2 regions of the Xanthomonas sp. NCPPB 3174 genome follow, and region 2 is predicted to be linked to the other one. Evidence: predicted binding sites of a transcription regulator. Region 2 holds the regulator's gene; the other holds the start of a gene.
The links. The regulator FliA, encoded in region 2, starts transcription of late flagellar genes. The targets are predictions, from matches to a motif close to TAAAGTTTNNCNNNCNNNGGCCGATAA.

Region 1 (7,306 bases), 590 kb from region 2:
AGTCGCCGCGGTTGCGGGGTCGGTGCCGGGGCGGTGCTGGCGCCGGTGGTGAAGAAACTCATGAGCGTTTGCAACTGTTCTGCCTGGCTGCTTACTTCTTCGGCCGTGGCGGCCAATTCTTCAGCGTTGGCAGCGGATTGCTGTGTTGTCTGGCTGAGCTGAACGACCGCGGCGTTGATCTGGCCGACGCCCGTGCTCTGCTCCTCGGAGGCGGCGGTGATCTCCTGCACCAGGTCGGAGGTGCGGCGGATCGACGGTTCCATCTCGCCGAGCAGGCGCCCGGTGGTCTCGGCCAGGCTCACGCTGGTGCTGGCGACGTCGCCGATCTCGTGCGCGGCCACCTGGCTGCGCTCGGCCAGCTTGCGCACCTCCGCAGCGACCACGGCGAAGCCCTTGCCATGCTCGCCGGCGCGCGCGGCCTCGATTGCCGCGTTCAGCGCCAGCAGGTTGGTCTGGTAGGCGATGTCGTCGATGATGCCGATCTTGCGCGCGATCTCCTTCATCGCCGAGACGGTGGCGCGCACCGCCTCGCCGCTCTCGGCGGCCTCGCGCGAGGCCTTGGCGGCCATGCTGTCGGTGACCTTGGCGTTCTCCGCGTTCTGCGCGATGGAGCCGGTCATCTGCTCCAGCGACGCGCTGGTCTCCTCCACGCCGGCGGCCTGCTCGCTGGCCGCCTGGCTCAGCGATTGCGCGGTGGACGACAGTTCCTCGGCGGCGCTGGCCAGGGTCACGGCGTTGCCGTTGACCTCGTTGACGATGCTGGTGAGCTTGTCGATGGTGGCGTTGACGTAGCGCTGCATGTCGGCGAAGGCGCCCTCGTAGTGGCCCTGCACCTGGCGGCTGAGGTCGCCCTCGGCCATCGCGCCCATCACCTTGATCACATCGCCGACGCTGCGCAGGTTGCCGCGGGTCTGTTCGATGATCTCGTTGATGAAGGCCTTCTTGCCGGGCAGTTGCGGCATCGGCGCGTCGAAATTGCCGCGGCCGAACTCGGCCACCACGCTCAGCGCCTGCTTCTTGACGGCGATGTGCGCGGCGACCATGCGGTTGATGGCCTTGCCGATCGCGCAGAACTGCCCGTCCAGGTGCGCGCAGTCGATCTGCACGTCGATGTCGCCCAGGTCGTGCTCCTCGGACATGCGCGCGATCTCGCCGATCAGGCGCTTGAAGTTGCCGCGCACCTGCTCGATGGTGTCGTTGATGAAGGCCTTCTTGCCCGGCAGCTGCGGCATGTCCGCGTCGAAGTTGCCGCGGCCGAACTCGGCGACCACGCCCATCGCCTGCTTCTTGACCGCGATGTGGCTGCCGACCATGCGGTTGATGCCGTCGGCCATGCTGCGGAAGTCGCCCTGGAAGTGCGCGCTGTCGATGCTGGCGTCGATCTCGCCGGCATCGTGCTCCTCGGCGACGCGGCGCATCTCGGCGATCAGGCCGAGCATGTTGCGCCGCACCTGCTCGATGGTGTCGTTGATGTAGGCCTTCTTGCCCGGCAACGCGGCCAGCGGCGCGGCGAAGTTGCCGCGGCCGAACTCGCCCACGCAGTCGATCGCCTGCTTGCAGACGCCGATGTGGGCGCCGACCAGCTGGTTGATATCGCCGGCCACGGTGCGGTAGGCGCCGCTGGCTTGCGTCGCATCCAGCATCACGTCGCAGTCGCCGGCGGCGTGTGCGCGGGTCATGTGCGCGACGTCGGCCTGCAACTGCCGCAGCGGCCGCTGCGCGGCGAGCAGGGCCTGGCCGATCTCGCTGCCGCCGGTCGCGGCGTCCACGCGGTCCAGTTCGCCCTGTGCCAGCGCCTGCAGGCCGGTGCGGGCCAGCTCCAGCTCGCGCTGCGCGGCAGCGGCCACCTGCTGTGCCGCGCGCACGCTGCGGCTCAGCAGCAGGCCGGCGACCAGCGTGGCCACGACGACCAGGGTCCATGCGAGGCCGTTGGCCAGCGGCAGCGCCAGCGCGGCGACAGCGGCGGCGGCGGGCAGGGCCACGGCGACGACGGCGGTCGTCGGCAGGGTGGTAAGGGGCGTCCGGTTCTGGGACATGGCGGCGATTCCTGGTTGATGGCGCGACGTAGGAATGACGGCGGGCGACGCGGCGGCTCAGGCCGCCAGCGATTCGGCGCCGGGTTGCAACTGGCCCAGCAGCGACGGCACGTCCAGGATCAACGCGACCCCACCGCTGCCGAGAATGCTGGAGCCGCTGATGCCCTTGACCTGGGCGAAGACCTTGGAGAGCGGCTTGATCACGGTCTGCCACTCGCCGAGCAGGGTGTCGACCACCAGGCCGAACCGCTGCGCACCCTGGCGGATCACCACGATGCTCTCGCGCGCCGGCGGCGCGCCGGCGATGGCGAACAGCGAGCGCAGGCGCACGTAGGGCAGCACGTTGCCGCGCAGGTCGATGTACTCGCTCTGGTAGTTCGGCGCGAACTCCACGCATTCCTCGACCACGTCCAGCGGCACCACGAACACCGACTTGCCGACCCCGACCTGGAAGCCGTTGATGATCGCCAGGGTCAGCGGCAGCCGCACCGAGATGGTGGTGCCGACGTCCTGCTGGCTGCTGATGTCCACGCTGCCGCGCAGCGCGGCGATGTTGCGCTTGACCACGTCCATGCCGACCCCGCGGCCGGACAGGTTGGTGACCTTCTCGGCGGTGGAGAAGCCCGGCTCGAAGATCAGCGCGAACACTTCGCGGTCGGAGAGCTGGCGGCCGGGTTCGATCAGGCCGCGCTCCAGCGCCTTGGCCAGGATCCGGTCGCGGTTGAGGCCGCCGCCGTCGTCGCTGATCTGGATGACGATGCTGCCGGAATCGTGGAAGGCGTTGAGCCGCACCGTGCCGCGCACCGGCTTGCCGCGCGCCTGGCGCACCTCGGCCGGTTCGATGCCGTGATCCATGGCGTTGCGCACCAGGTGGGTCAGCGGATCGGCGATCTTCTCCACCACCGACTTGTCCAGCTCGGTGTCCTCGCCATTGACCACCAGCGCGATGTCCTTCCCCAGCTCGCGGGCGACGTCGTGGACCACGCGGTGGAAGCGGCTGAAGGTGCCGCCGATCTTGACCATGCGCAGCTGCAGCGCGCTTTCGCGCACCTCTTCGACCAGCCCGGCCAGGATCGAGGTGGATTCCAGCAGTTGCGCATCGCCGGTACGCTGGGCGTTGGCGCCGGTGCTGGCGACGGCGATGATCAGCTCGCCGACCAGGTCGATCATGCGGTCCAGCTTGTCGGCGTCGACGCGGATCGAGCCGCCGTCGCCGCGCGCGCCAGCGGTCTTGGCCGGGCCGGCGCTTGCGGCGGTGGCGGCCGCTGCCGCCGGCGTGCTGGCCAAGGCGGGCGCGGCCGCCGCCGGCGCGTCGGCACTGTCGAACCCGGCGAAATCGTCGGCACTGGCCTGGCTGCCGGCCTCGGCCACCAGCAGCGGTAGATCCAGGTTGGCGGCGTCGCCCTGCGGGTCCACCGCCAGCACCTGCAGGTCGCAGTCGTCGCGCACGAATTCGAAGATGTCCTCGATCGCGGCCTGTTGCGCGTCGCTGCGCAGCAGGATGTCGAAGCCCAGGTAGCAGGCCTCCGGATCCAGGTCCGGCAGCGCCGGCACGCGGTCGTGGCGGGTGCGCACCGCTTCCAGGCTGCCGAGGCTGCGCAGGCAGCGGATCAGGTGCAGCGGCGAGTTGCCGAAGCGCAGCGCATCGGTGAACAACTGCAGCGAGATCCGCCAGTAGCCGGTGTGCGCGGGCGCGGCCGGCGCTGCCGCGGCGGCGCTCGCCTTGGCCGCCGGCGTGGCGGCGGGTTGCAGGTAGGTCTGCAGGCGTTCCAGCAGCGGCGCGCCGTCGGCGGTGAGCGTGGCTTCGTCGGCCTTGCCGCCGGCCGCGGCTTCCACCAGCGCGCGGATGTGGTCGCAGCAGGCCAGCATCAGTTGGATCAGCTCCGAATCCAGCGCGACGGCATGCTCGCGCACCAGGTCCAGCACGCTCTCCACCACGTGGGTGAAGCCGACCAGTTGCGCCAGGTCGAACAGGCCGCCGGAGCCCTTGATGGTGTGGGCGGCGCGAAAGATCGCGTTGACCGCATCCGGACCGGCTTCGCCGCGCTCGGCTTCCAACAGATTGCGCTCCATGTCCTCGAGCAGGTCGCGGCTCTCGGCGATGAAGGTCTGCAGCAATTGATCCATGTTCATGTCGTGCTGCCGATTAGTGAAGGGTGTCGTCGCCGACGCGCTCGAACGCGTCGTCCAGGCCGAGCAGGGCCAGCGCATCGCCGACCGCGGTGCTGCAGCCCTCGAGCTGGAATGGGCGTCCCAGTGCGCGCAGTGCCGCCTGGGTGGCCAGCAGCAGCTGCACGCCGGTGGCGTCGATGTCGGTCACCTCCTGCAACTGCAGGCGCAACCCGCCGGGATGCTCCAGCGCGGGCAGCAGCAGCGGCTTCAGTTCGGCCGCGCGGCGGATGGTCATGTCGCCGTCCACGATCAGCTGCAGCGGCGGATCCTGTTCGTCGGGGGGCGTCGAGCGCATGGCGGGTCTCCGGCAGTGGGCGAGTGAAGAGCCGGCGGCACGCCCGGAAGGGCACGCGCAGGCTGCGGTACCAGCGATATCGGCGCGTACGGGAAATATTTAGAAATATTTAGCCTGCGTGAACCATTTGTCTCGCGGGCTGCACGCGAGCCTGAGCGGTTCAGACCGGTGCCACGATACGCATCCCATAACCGCGCCGGTGCGGTGGGTCCCCATGTCGTTGCACGCGGCGTGCCAATCGCAAGACGCGTGAAGGCGTCAACATGTCAACGCGAGGCGTCGATGCGCAGCCGTGATCTTCATGTGAAGATCACTGGTGAAGCGATCAATCACATGCGAGCGCGTGCCATACGCCACCGCATGCGCGATGGCGTCTCAGCGACAGGGAAAGATGGCCGGCGTGCGCGTGCGCATCCAGCGGCGCCGCGGGGATGGACGCGGGCAGGATCGCCCGCGTCGCTCAGCGTGGCGACAGCGCGGTCAGCAGGCCGCGCGCGGCATTGAAACGGTCGGCCGCCTCCGGCAGCGGCAGCTTGAGCTTCAGCTTGTCCGGGCCATCCATCGCGTACAGCCTGGGCTGCTTCTGGATCATCTGGATGATGGTCATCGGATCCACGTTGGGCTTGGCCTCGAACACCAGGCGCCCGCCGTGTTCGCCCAGTTCCAGCTTGCGGATGCCCAGCGCATTGGCCTGCAGCTTCAGTTCGGCGATCGCGAACAGGTGCTTCACCGGATCCGGCAGCAGGCCGAAGCGGTCGATCATCTCCACCTGCAGTTCGCGCAGGCCGTCGCTGTCGCGGGCGCTGGAAATGCGCTTGTACAGGGTCAGGCGGGTATGCACGTCGGGCAGGTAGTCGTCGGGGATCAACGCCGGCACGTGCAGTTCCACTTCGGCGCCGCGCACTTCCTCGCCGGCGTCCAGGTCCGGCAGCTTGCCCTGGCGGATGCTGCGCACCGCGCGTTCCAGCAGCTCGGTGTACAGGCTGAAGCCGACCTCGGCCATCTGCCCGCTCTGGTCCTCGCCCAGCAGTTCGCCGGCGCCGCGGATCTCCAGATCGTGGGTGGCTAGGGTAAAGCCGGCGCCCAACTCGTCCATCGAGGCGATGGCATCCAGGCGCTTCTGCGCATCGGGGGTGATGCTGCGCCGGTCCGGTACCAGCAGATAGGCGTAGGCGCGGTGATGCGAACGGCCGACGCGGCCGCGCAACTGGTGCAACTGCGCCAGGCCGAAGCGGTCGGCGCGGTTGATGACGATGGTGTTGGCGTTGGGGATGTCGATGCCCGATTCGATGATCGTGGTCGACAGCAGCACGTTGAAGCGCTGCTTCTGGAAATCCAGCATCACCTTTTCCAGCTCGCGCTCGGGCATCTGCCCGTGGGCGATCCCGATGCGCGCTTCGGGTACCAGTTCGCTCAGCTCGCGCTGCATGCGGCCGATGCTCTCCACGTCGTTGTGCAGGAAGTACAGCTGGCCGCCGCGCGCCAGTTCGCGCTGGAAGGCCTCGCGCAGCAGCGCGTTGTCCCACTGGGTGACGAAGGTCTGCACCGCCAGCCGGTTCGGCGGCGGCGTGGCGATGATCGACAGGTCGCGCAGGCCGGCCATGGCCATGTTCAAGGTGCGCGGGATCGGCGTGGCGGTGAGGGTCAGCAGGTGCACGTTGGCGCGCAGCGCCTTCAGCGCTTCCTTCTGGCGCACGCCGAAGCGCTGCTCCTCGTCGACGATGACCATGCCCAGGTCCTTGAACTTCACGTCCGGCTGCAGCAGGCGATGGGTGCCGACGATCACGTCGATGCTGCCGGCGGCGACCTTCTCCAGTTCGGCCTTGATCTCCTTGCTGCTCTTGAAGCGCGACAGCACCTCGACCTTGAGCGGGTAGTCGGCGAAGCGGTCGCGGAAGTTGCGGTAGTGCTGTTCGGCCAGCAGCGTGGTCGGCACCAGCACCGCCACCTGCTTGCCGGCGCTGGCCGCGGCGAAGGCCGCGCGCACCGCGACCTCGGTCTTGCCGAAGCCGACGTCGCCGCACACCACGCGGTCCATCGGCTGGCTGCTGGCCAGGTCGCGCAGGGTGGCGTCGATCGCGGCCAGCTGGTCGGGGGTTTCCTCGAACGGGAAGCCTGCGGCGAACGGCTCGTACATCGCCCGATCCACCTGCAGCGCCAATCCGGCGCGAGCCTGGCGACGCGCCTGGATCTCCAGTAGCTCCGCGGCCACGTCGCGCACCTTCTCGGCGGCCTTGCGCTTGGCCTTGGTCCATTGCTCGCCGCCCAGCGAATGCAGCGGCGCGGTCTCGGCCGAGGCGCCGGAGTAGCGGCTGATCAGGTGCAACTGCGCGACCGGCACGTACAGCCGGTCGCCCTTGGCGTACTCGATTTCCAGGAACTCGCCGGGCATGCCGCCGGCATCGAGCACGATCAGCCCGCGGTAGCGGCCGACGCCATGGTCCTCGTGCACGATCGGCGCGCCCTCGGACAGCTCGCCCAGGTCGCGGATGATCGCTTCCGGCTCGCGTCCCACGCGGCGGCTGCGCCGCGGCTGGCTTGCGCGCTCGGGGAACAACTGGCGCTCGGTCAGCACCGCGATGCGCGGCTCCTCCAGCGCGAAGCCGTCGTCGAGCGGCGCCACGGCAATGGCAAAGCGTGCAGCATCAAGCCCCTCTCCCTCTGGCGACCGCAGGGAGTCCCCGTGGGAGAGAGGGGTTGGGGTGAGGGTACGACCGCCAGGGAGTTTTGCCTGCGCTGCTGTAGAAGATGCGGACGAAGCAGTCTTCTTCGATGAGAGCCGCGCAGACGCCGCACCCTCATC
Region 2 (7,306 bases):
GATCGGCGGCAACTATGCGGTCGGTATCGTGGTGTTCGCGATCCTGACCATCATCAACTTCGTGGTCATCACCAAGGGCGCCGGGCGCGTGTCGGAAGTGACCGCGCGCTTCATCCTCGACGCCATGCCCGGCAAGCAGATGGCGATCGACGCCGACCTCAACGCCGGCCTGCTGACCCGCGAGGAAGCCAAGGCCCGCCGCGAGGAAGTGCGCGAGGAAGCGGACTTCTACGGCTCGATGGACGGCGCCAGCAAGTTCATCCGCGGCGACGCCATCGCCGGCATCCTGATCCTGTTCATCAACTTGATCGGCGGCATGGCGGTCGGCGTGCTGCAGCACGGCATGCCGGTGGCGCAGGCCGCCTCCACCTACACCCTGCTGTCGATCGGCGATGGCCTGGTCGCGCAGCTGCCTGCACTGCTGGTGTCCTCGGCGGTGGCGATGCTGGTCACCCGCGCCTCGCGTTCGCAGGACATGGGCGCCTCGATGATGGGCCAGGTGTTCGGCCAACATAAGGCGCTGGCGGTGGCCGCGGCGATCCTGGGCCTGGTCGGCCTGATCCCGGGCATGCCCAACGTCGCTTTCTTGACGCTGGCGCTGATCCTGGGCGTGCTGGCCTGGAAGATGTGGAAGCGCAGCCTGCAGCCGACCCCGGCCGCCGCCGAGGCGGCGCCGCAGGCCGCAGCCGCGGCGCAGGCCAACGCCGAACTGGGCTGGGACGAACTGCGCCCGATCGACCCGCTGGGCCTGGAAGTGGGCTACCGGCTGATCCCGCTGGTGGACAAGGCCCAGGGCGGCGAGCTGATGGCGCGGATCAAGGGCGTGCGCCGCAAGCTGACCCAGGACATCGGCTTCCTGGTGCCGCCGGTGCACATCCGCGACAACCTGGAACTGCCGGCCAACGCCTACCGCCTGCTGGTGCACGGCGTGCCGGTGGCCACCGCCGACATCCACCCGGACCGCGAACTGGCGCTGGACCCGGGCGGCGCGCTGGGCAAGATCGACGGCATTGCCGGCAAGGACCCGGCGTTCGGCCTGGACGCGATCTGGATCCAGCCGCACCTGCGCGCCCAGGCCGAGACCATGGGCTACACCGTGGTCGACCCGGCCACGGTGATCGCCACCCACCTCTCGCACCTGATCCGCGAGCACGCCCCGGAACTGCTCGGCCATGAGGAAGTGCAGCAGTTGCTGGCGACCCTGGCCAAGAGCGCGCCCAAGCTGGTCGAGGACCTCACCCCCAAGGCGCTGCCGCTGTCGGTGGTGGTGCGGGTGCTGCAGAACCTGCTCATCGAGAAGATCCCGGTGCGGCAGCTGCGCAAGATCGTCGAGGCCCTGGTCGAGCACGCCCCGCAGAGTCAGGAACCCGGCGCGCTCACCGCCGCCGTGCGCAACGCCCTGGGCCGCTTCATCGTCCAGGAGATCGCCGGCATGGCCCCGGAACTGCCGGTGTTCACCCTGGCCCCGCAATTGGAACGTGTCTTGCAGGACTCTACCCAGGGCAACGGCGCGGCGCTGGAACCCGGACTGGCCGAACGCTTGCACCAAAGTCTGGCGGACTGCGTGAGCAAGCAGGAGGCGCGCAACGAACCGGCCGTGGTGCTGGTCCCGGCGCAGGTCCGCGCCGCCCTCGCCCGCCTGGTCCGCCACAGCGTCCCCGCGCTGTCGGTCCTGTCCTACAGCGAAGTGCCGGAGGACAAGCGGCTGAAGCTGGTGGGGACGATCAGTTGATGTGGCGGGATTGGTGATTTGGGATTCGGGAGTCGCAACAGCGGGCCCGACGCGCGCAGAGAGACAGCAATGACACGAACGAACACAACCAGAGCAAGGCGACCGGATAGCAGCCATGCCATGGCGGCCTCCGCGACCAATCCCCACTCCCCACTCCCGAATCCCGGCACTCACCCATGAAGATCAAACGCTTTGTCGCCCCCGACATGCGCACCGCCTTCCGGATGGTGCGCGACGAGCACGGGCCGGATGCGGTGATCCTGTCCAATCGGCGTACCGACGAGGGCATCGAGATCGTCGCCGCCAGCAACTACGACGAGGCCCTGGTGCAGCGGGCGCTGGATGCGGTGCGCCCGGACGAGGCGCCGCGCGCCGCTGCCGCGCAGGCACCGGCCGCTCCCGCCCCGCGCGCCGCACGGAGCGACAGCGCCGCCGCCAGCCCGGCGATGGCGATGATGGCCGCGATCAGCGAACGCCGCGGCAGTGCCGCGCCGGCCGCTCCCGCCGCACGGCCACTGACCCAGCCGGCGGCGCTGGCCGCTTCGGCGATGCCCGCCGCGGCCGCCCCGGCTGCCGCCGCACGCCAGGCCGCCCCGGCCAAGGCCGCAGCGCCGGTCACCGGCCGCGCCGAGTTCAGCATCCCCGAGGACGTGTTCCGCAACGCCCCGATCAGCGTGCCCCTGCCCAGCCCGTTCGCCGCCGCGACCCCGGCGCCGGCCGCCGAGGCCATGCCGGCCTGGCGCGACGACGTCGCCGCGGTGGCGCTGACCCCGCTGGCGAGCCCGAGCACAGCCCCTGCCGCGCCGGGCGTGGCCAAGGCCGACGCGCCGGCCGCTGCCGGAATCCCGGCGGCCGCCACGCTGGCGGCGGTGCCGACCTTCCCCGCCCCGCAGAACGACGAACAATTGACGCAGCTGCGCGACGAACTGGCGCTGATGCGGCAGATGATCGAGCGCGAGATGAACCGCCTCACCGACGAGCGCCTGCGCGGCTCGCCGGTCCGCGCCCAGGCGCTGGAGCTGATGGACGACTACGGCTTCGACAGCGGCATCACCCGCGACGTGGTCATGCAGATCCCCGCCGACCTGGAGCTGCACCGCGGCCGCGGGCTGATGCTGGGCCTGCTGTCCAAGCGCCTGCCGATCGCCCCGCTGGACCCGCTCGAGGAAGGCGGCGTGATCGCCCTGATCGGCCCCACCGGCGCCGGCAAGACCACCACCATCGCCAAGCTGGCCTCGCGCTTCCTGGAGCGCCATGCCGCCCGCGACGTGGCCCTGGTCACCACCGACACCATCCGCGTCGGCGGCCGCGAACAACTGCACAGCTACGGCCGCCAGCTCGGCATCGCCGTGCACGAGGCCGATAGCGACGCCGCGCTGCAGCAGCTGCTGGAGCGCCTGGCCGACTACAAGCTGGTGCTGATCGACACCGCCGGCATGGGCCAGCGCGACCGCGCCCTGGCTGCCCAGCTGCACTGGCTGCGCGCCTCGCGGGTGGTCCGATCCTTGCTGGTACTCCCCGCCAACGCCCATTTCTCCGACCTGGACGAGGTGGTGCGCCGGTTCGCCGGCGCCGACCCACAGGGGGTCATCATGACCAAGTTGGACGAAACCGGGCGGTTCGGCAGTGCCTTGTCGGTGGTCGTGGACCACCGCCTCCCCATCACCTGGGTGACCGATGGACAGCGTGTGCCGGACGACCTGCACCGCGCCAACGCCGCCAGCCTGGTATTGCGCCTTGAAGATTTGCGGCGCGCTGCCGATAAGCCCTGTACTCCGGAGCAGACCCATGCCGTCGCGTGACTACGTCAATCTGACCAATGCCTTCCCCCTGTCGGCGACGCGCAGCGAACCGCTGGGTCCGGTGCGCACCATCGCCGTGACCGGCGGCAAGGGCGGCGTGGGCAAGACCAACATCTCGGTCAACCTGTCCATGGCGCTGGCCGACATGGGCAAGCGCACCCTGCTGCTGGACGCCGACCTGGGCCTGGCCAACGTCGACGTGCTGCTGGGGCTGACCCCCAAGTTCACCGTGGCCGACCTGGTCGCCGGGCGCTGCACCCTGGAAGAGGTGCTGATCGACATGCCCAACGGGCTGATGGTGGTGCCCGCCGCCTCCGGCCGCCGCTACATGGCCGAGTTGCCGCCGGCCCAGCACGTGGGCCTGGTCAACGTGTTCTCCGAGTTGCAGCGCGAGCTGGACGTGATGATCGTCGACACCGCCGCCGGCATCACCGACAGCGTGCTGACCTTCTGCCAGGCCGCGCAGGACGCGGTGGTGGTGGTCTGCGACGAGCCGGCCTCGATCACCGACGCCTACGCCCTGATCAAGGTCCTCTCGCGCGAGCGCGGCGTGGACCGGGTGCAGATCGTCGCCAACATGGTCCGCGACCTCAACGAAGGCCGCCTGCTGTACGACAAGCTCAGCCGGGTCTGCGAGAAGTTCCTCGGCGACGTGTCGCTGAACTACCTGGGCTGCGTGCCGCAGGACGACTGGCTACGCCTGTCGGTGCAGCGCCAGCAGCCGGTGGTCAAGGCCTACCCGTCCAGCCCGTCGGCGCAGGCGATCAGCGAGATCGCCCGGCGCACCGCGCGCTGGCAGGCGCCGACCGCCCCGCGCGGCAACGTCGAGTTCTTCGTCGAACGCATCATCCAGCGCGGGGTGGCCGCATGAACGCCGCCGCCCACTACCGCGCCGTCCAACGCAACAGCGCCAACGACTACATCACCCAGCACTCGGACCTGGTCCGGCGCATCGCCCACCACCTGGCGGCGCGGCTGCCGGCCAGCGTCGAGATCGACGATCTGATCCAGGCCGGCATGATCGGCCTGATCGAGGCCTCGCGCAGCTACGACGCCGAACAGGGCGCCTCGTTCGAGACCTATGCCTCGATCCGCATCCGCGGCGCGATGATCGACGAGATCCGCCGTGGCGACTGGGTGCCGCGCTCGGTGCACCGCCGCGCCCGCGACGCCGCCTCGGCGATCCGCAAGATCGAACAGAGCACCGGCCGCGCCGCCGCCGCCAACGAAGTGGCCGCGGCGATGGACATGCCGCTTCCCGAATACCTGCGTTTGATGGAAGATGCCGCCCGCGGCCAGGTGCTGAGCCTGGAGTCGCGCATCGAGGACCATGGCGAACTGGATACCATCGCCAAGGGCGGACCCAATCCGCAGCAGATGCTCGAGCGCAGCGAATTCGGCCGCGAGCTGGGCAAGGCCATCGCGCAGTTGCCCGAACGCGAGCAGTTGGTGCTGTCGCTGTACTACGAGCAGGAATTGAACCTCAAGGAAATCGGCGCGGTGCTCGGGGTCAGCGAGTCGCGCGTGTGTCAGATCCATGGCCAGGCCACGGTACGGTTGCGCGGACGCCTGAAGGCGTTCGAGGTCGCCGATGCCGGTCTGGAAGACGAAGAATAGGAACCCTTAGGAGTCAGTGGTGAACAAGAACATGCGGATTTTGATCGTGGACGATTTCTCGACGATGCGGCGCATCGTCAAGAATCTGCTCGGCGATCTGGGCTTCACCAATACCGCCGAGGCCGAAGACGGCAACAGCGCCCTGGCCGCGCTGCGCTCGGCGCCGTTCGAGTTCGTGGTCACCGACTGGAACATGCCGGGCATGACCGGCATCGATCTGCTGCGCAACATCCGCGCCGACGACAAGCTCAAGCACCTGCCGGTGCTGATGGTCACCGCCGAGGCCAAGCGCGAGCAGATCATCGAGGCCGCGCAGTGCGGCGTGAACGGCTACATCATCAAGCCGTTCACCGCGCAGACGCTGCAGGAGAAGCTGGGCAAGATCTTCGAACGCCTGGGAGCGACCGCCTAAATGGAAGCCACCGCCGAACGTACCGCCCTGATCGAACGCCTGCAAGGCGCGCTGGACGCGCTGGAAAATGGCGACGAGGCCGGCTGGCGCAGGGAGATCGACACCCTCGCCGCCTGGCGCACGCGGCCGATGATGCAGGGCCTTAGCCGGCTCGCGCGCGATCTGGGGCAGGCGCTCGGCGAACTGCCGGTGGTGCCCAGCGAAGCCGGCGAGCTGGACGACGCCTGCTCGCGCCTGGACCACGTGGTGGAGATGACCGAACAGGCCAGCCACCGCACCCTGGACCTGGCCGAGGAATGCCGTGCGCTGGCCGACCAGCTCGCCGCCGGCGGCCTCAGCGGCGACCAGAGCGAGATCCTCGACAAGATCCGCCACAACCTCACCGAAATGGCCCTGGCGCAGAGCTTCCAGGACCTGACCGGGCAGATCATCCGCCGCGTCGCCGGCATCGTACGCCGCGTGCACGAAGGCTTCGGCGCGCTGGGTCTGCCGCCGAAGGAAGAAAACAAGAAGGCCGACGGCAGCCTGGCCGGCCCGGCCCTGCCCGGCCTGGACCGCCACGGCGTGTCGCAGCACGACGCCGACGACCTGCTGTCCGGATTGGGACTGTAATGCCATGAGCGCCGTACCCGACGACATCGCTGCCGACTTCATCATCGAGGCCCAGGAAATCCTGGACCGGCTCGGCGAGCAGTTGGTGTCGCTGGAGCAGGCGCCCGAGGACAGCGGCCAGCTCAACGCCGTGTTCCGCGGTTTCCACACGCTCAAGGGCGGCGCCGGCTTCCTGGCGATCAACGCCATGGTCGAGCTGTGCCACGCCGCGGAGGAAACCCTGGGCATGGCCCGCGCCGGCCAGGCCACCCTGCAGGCGCGGCACTTCGACGCCGCGCAGCAGTCGCTGGACTACCTGCAGTCGATGCTGGACGCCTTCGGCAGCGGCCAGGAGCCGCCGCGCGCGCCGGCGGAGCTGATCGCGCAGTTCGACGCGCACGGCGACGCCGCGCCGGCGCCGGCGCCGGCCAAGAGCGCCGCGCCGGCACCCGCCGCCAAGGCGCCCGCGGCCGCCGCGGGCGATGCCGACCTGATCAGCGACGACGAATTCGAGGCGCTGCTGGACCAGTTGCACGGCGATGCGCCGCCGGCGGCCACGCCGCAGGCGCTGCAGCCGGCGCCGCGTGCGCCCAGCGCCGCGCCCAAGGCCGCAGCCGCCCCGGCCAAGGCCGCCGAGCCCGAGCACACCGTGCGCGTGGACACCAAGCGCCTGGACGCGATCGTCAACCTGATCGGCGAACTGGTGCTCTCGCGCAACCGCCTCAAGACCCTGCGCGTGCGCCTGCGCGACGAGGAACTGGACCGCGCGGTCAGCAGCCTGGACATCGCCACCGCGCGCCTGCAGTCGGCGGTGATGCGCACGCGCATGCAGCCGGTCGGCAAGGTGTTCTCGCGCTTCCCCAAGGTGGCGCGCGACGTTGCCCGCTCGCTCAACAAGGAAGTGGAACTGGAGCTGATCGGCGCCGACACCGAACTGGACCGCAACCTGGTCGAGGCGCTGGCCGATCCGCTGGTGCACCTGGTGCGCAACGCGATCGACCACGGCATCGAGGCGCCGGCGCTGCGCGAAGCCACCGGCAAGCCGCGCGGCGGCCACGTGCGCCTGTCGGCGCAGCAGGAAGGCGACTACGTCAGCATCGAGGTGCAGGACGACGGCGCCGGCATCGACCCGGAACGACTGCGCGCCAAGGC

Region 1: a site for FliA is predicted at 4,580-4,606, ahead of AC1PK7_RS13885 (STAS domain-containing protein). Genes of this name have one in related genera too.

What each region holds. Positions count from the first base shown of each region.
Region 1 is NZ_CM161517.1:3,127,280-3,134,585, reverse strand. Features, by position in the region: gene AC1PK7_RS13895 (methyl-accepting chemotaxis protein) at 1-2,036, opposite strand, end outside; gene AC1PK7_RS13890 (chemotaxis protein CheA) at 2,094-4,169, opposite strand; gene AC1PK7_RS13885 (STAS domain-containing protein) at 4,183-4,503, opposite strand; gene mfd (transcription-repair coupling factor) at 4,964-7,306, opposite strand, start outside.
Region 2 is NZ_CM161517.1:2,541,144-2,548,449, forward strand. Features, by position in the region: gene flhA (flagellar biosynthesis protein FlhA) at 1-1,732, shown strand, start outside; gene flhF (flagellar biosynthesis GTPase FlhF) at 1,909-3,534, shown strand; gene AC1PK7_RS11345 (MinD/ParA family ATP-binding protein) at 3,521-4,405, shown strand; gene AC1PK7_RS11350 (RNA polymerase sigma factor FliA) at 4,402-5,151, shown strand; gene cheY (chemotaxis response regulator CheY) at 5,171-5,563, shown strand; gene AC1PK7_RS11360 (protein phosphatase CheZ) at 5,564-6,175, shown strand; gene AC1PK7_RS11365 (chemotaxis protein CheA) at 6,180-7,306, shown strand, end outside.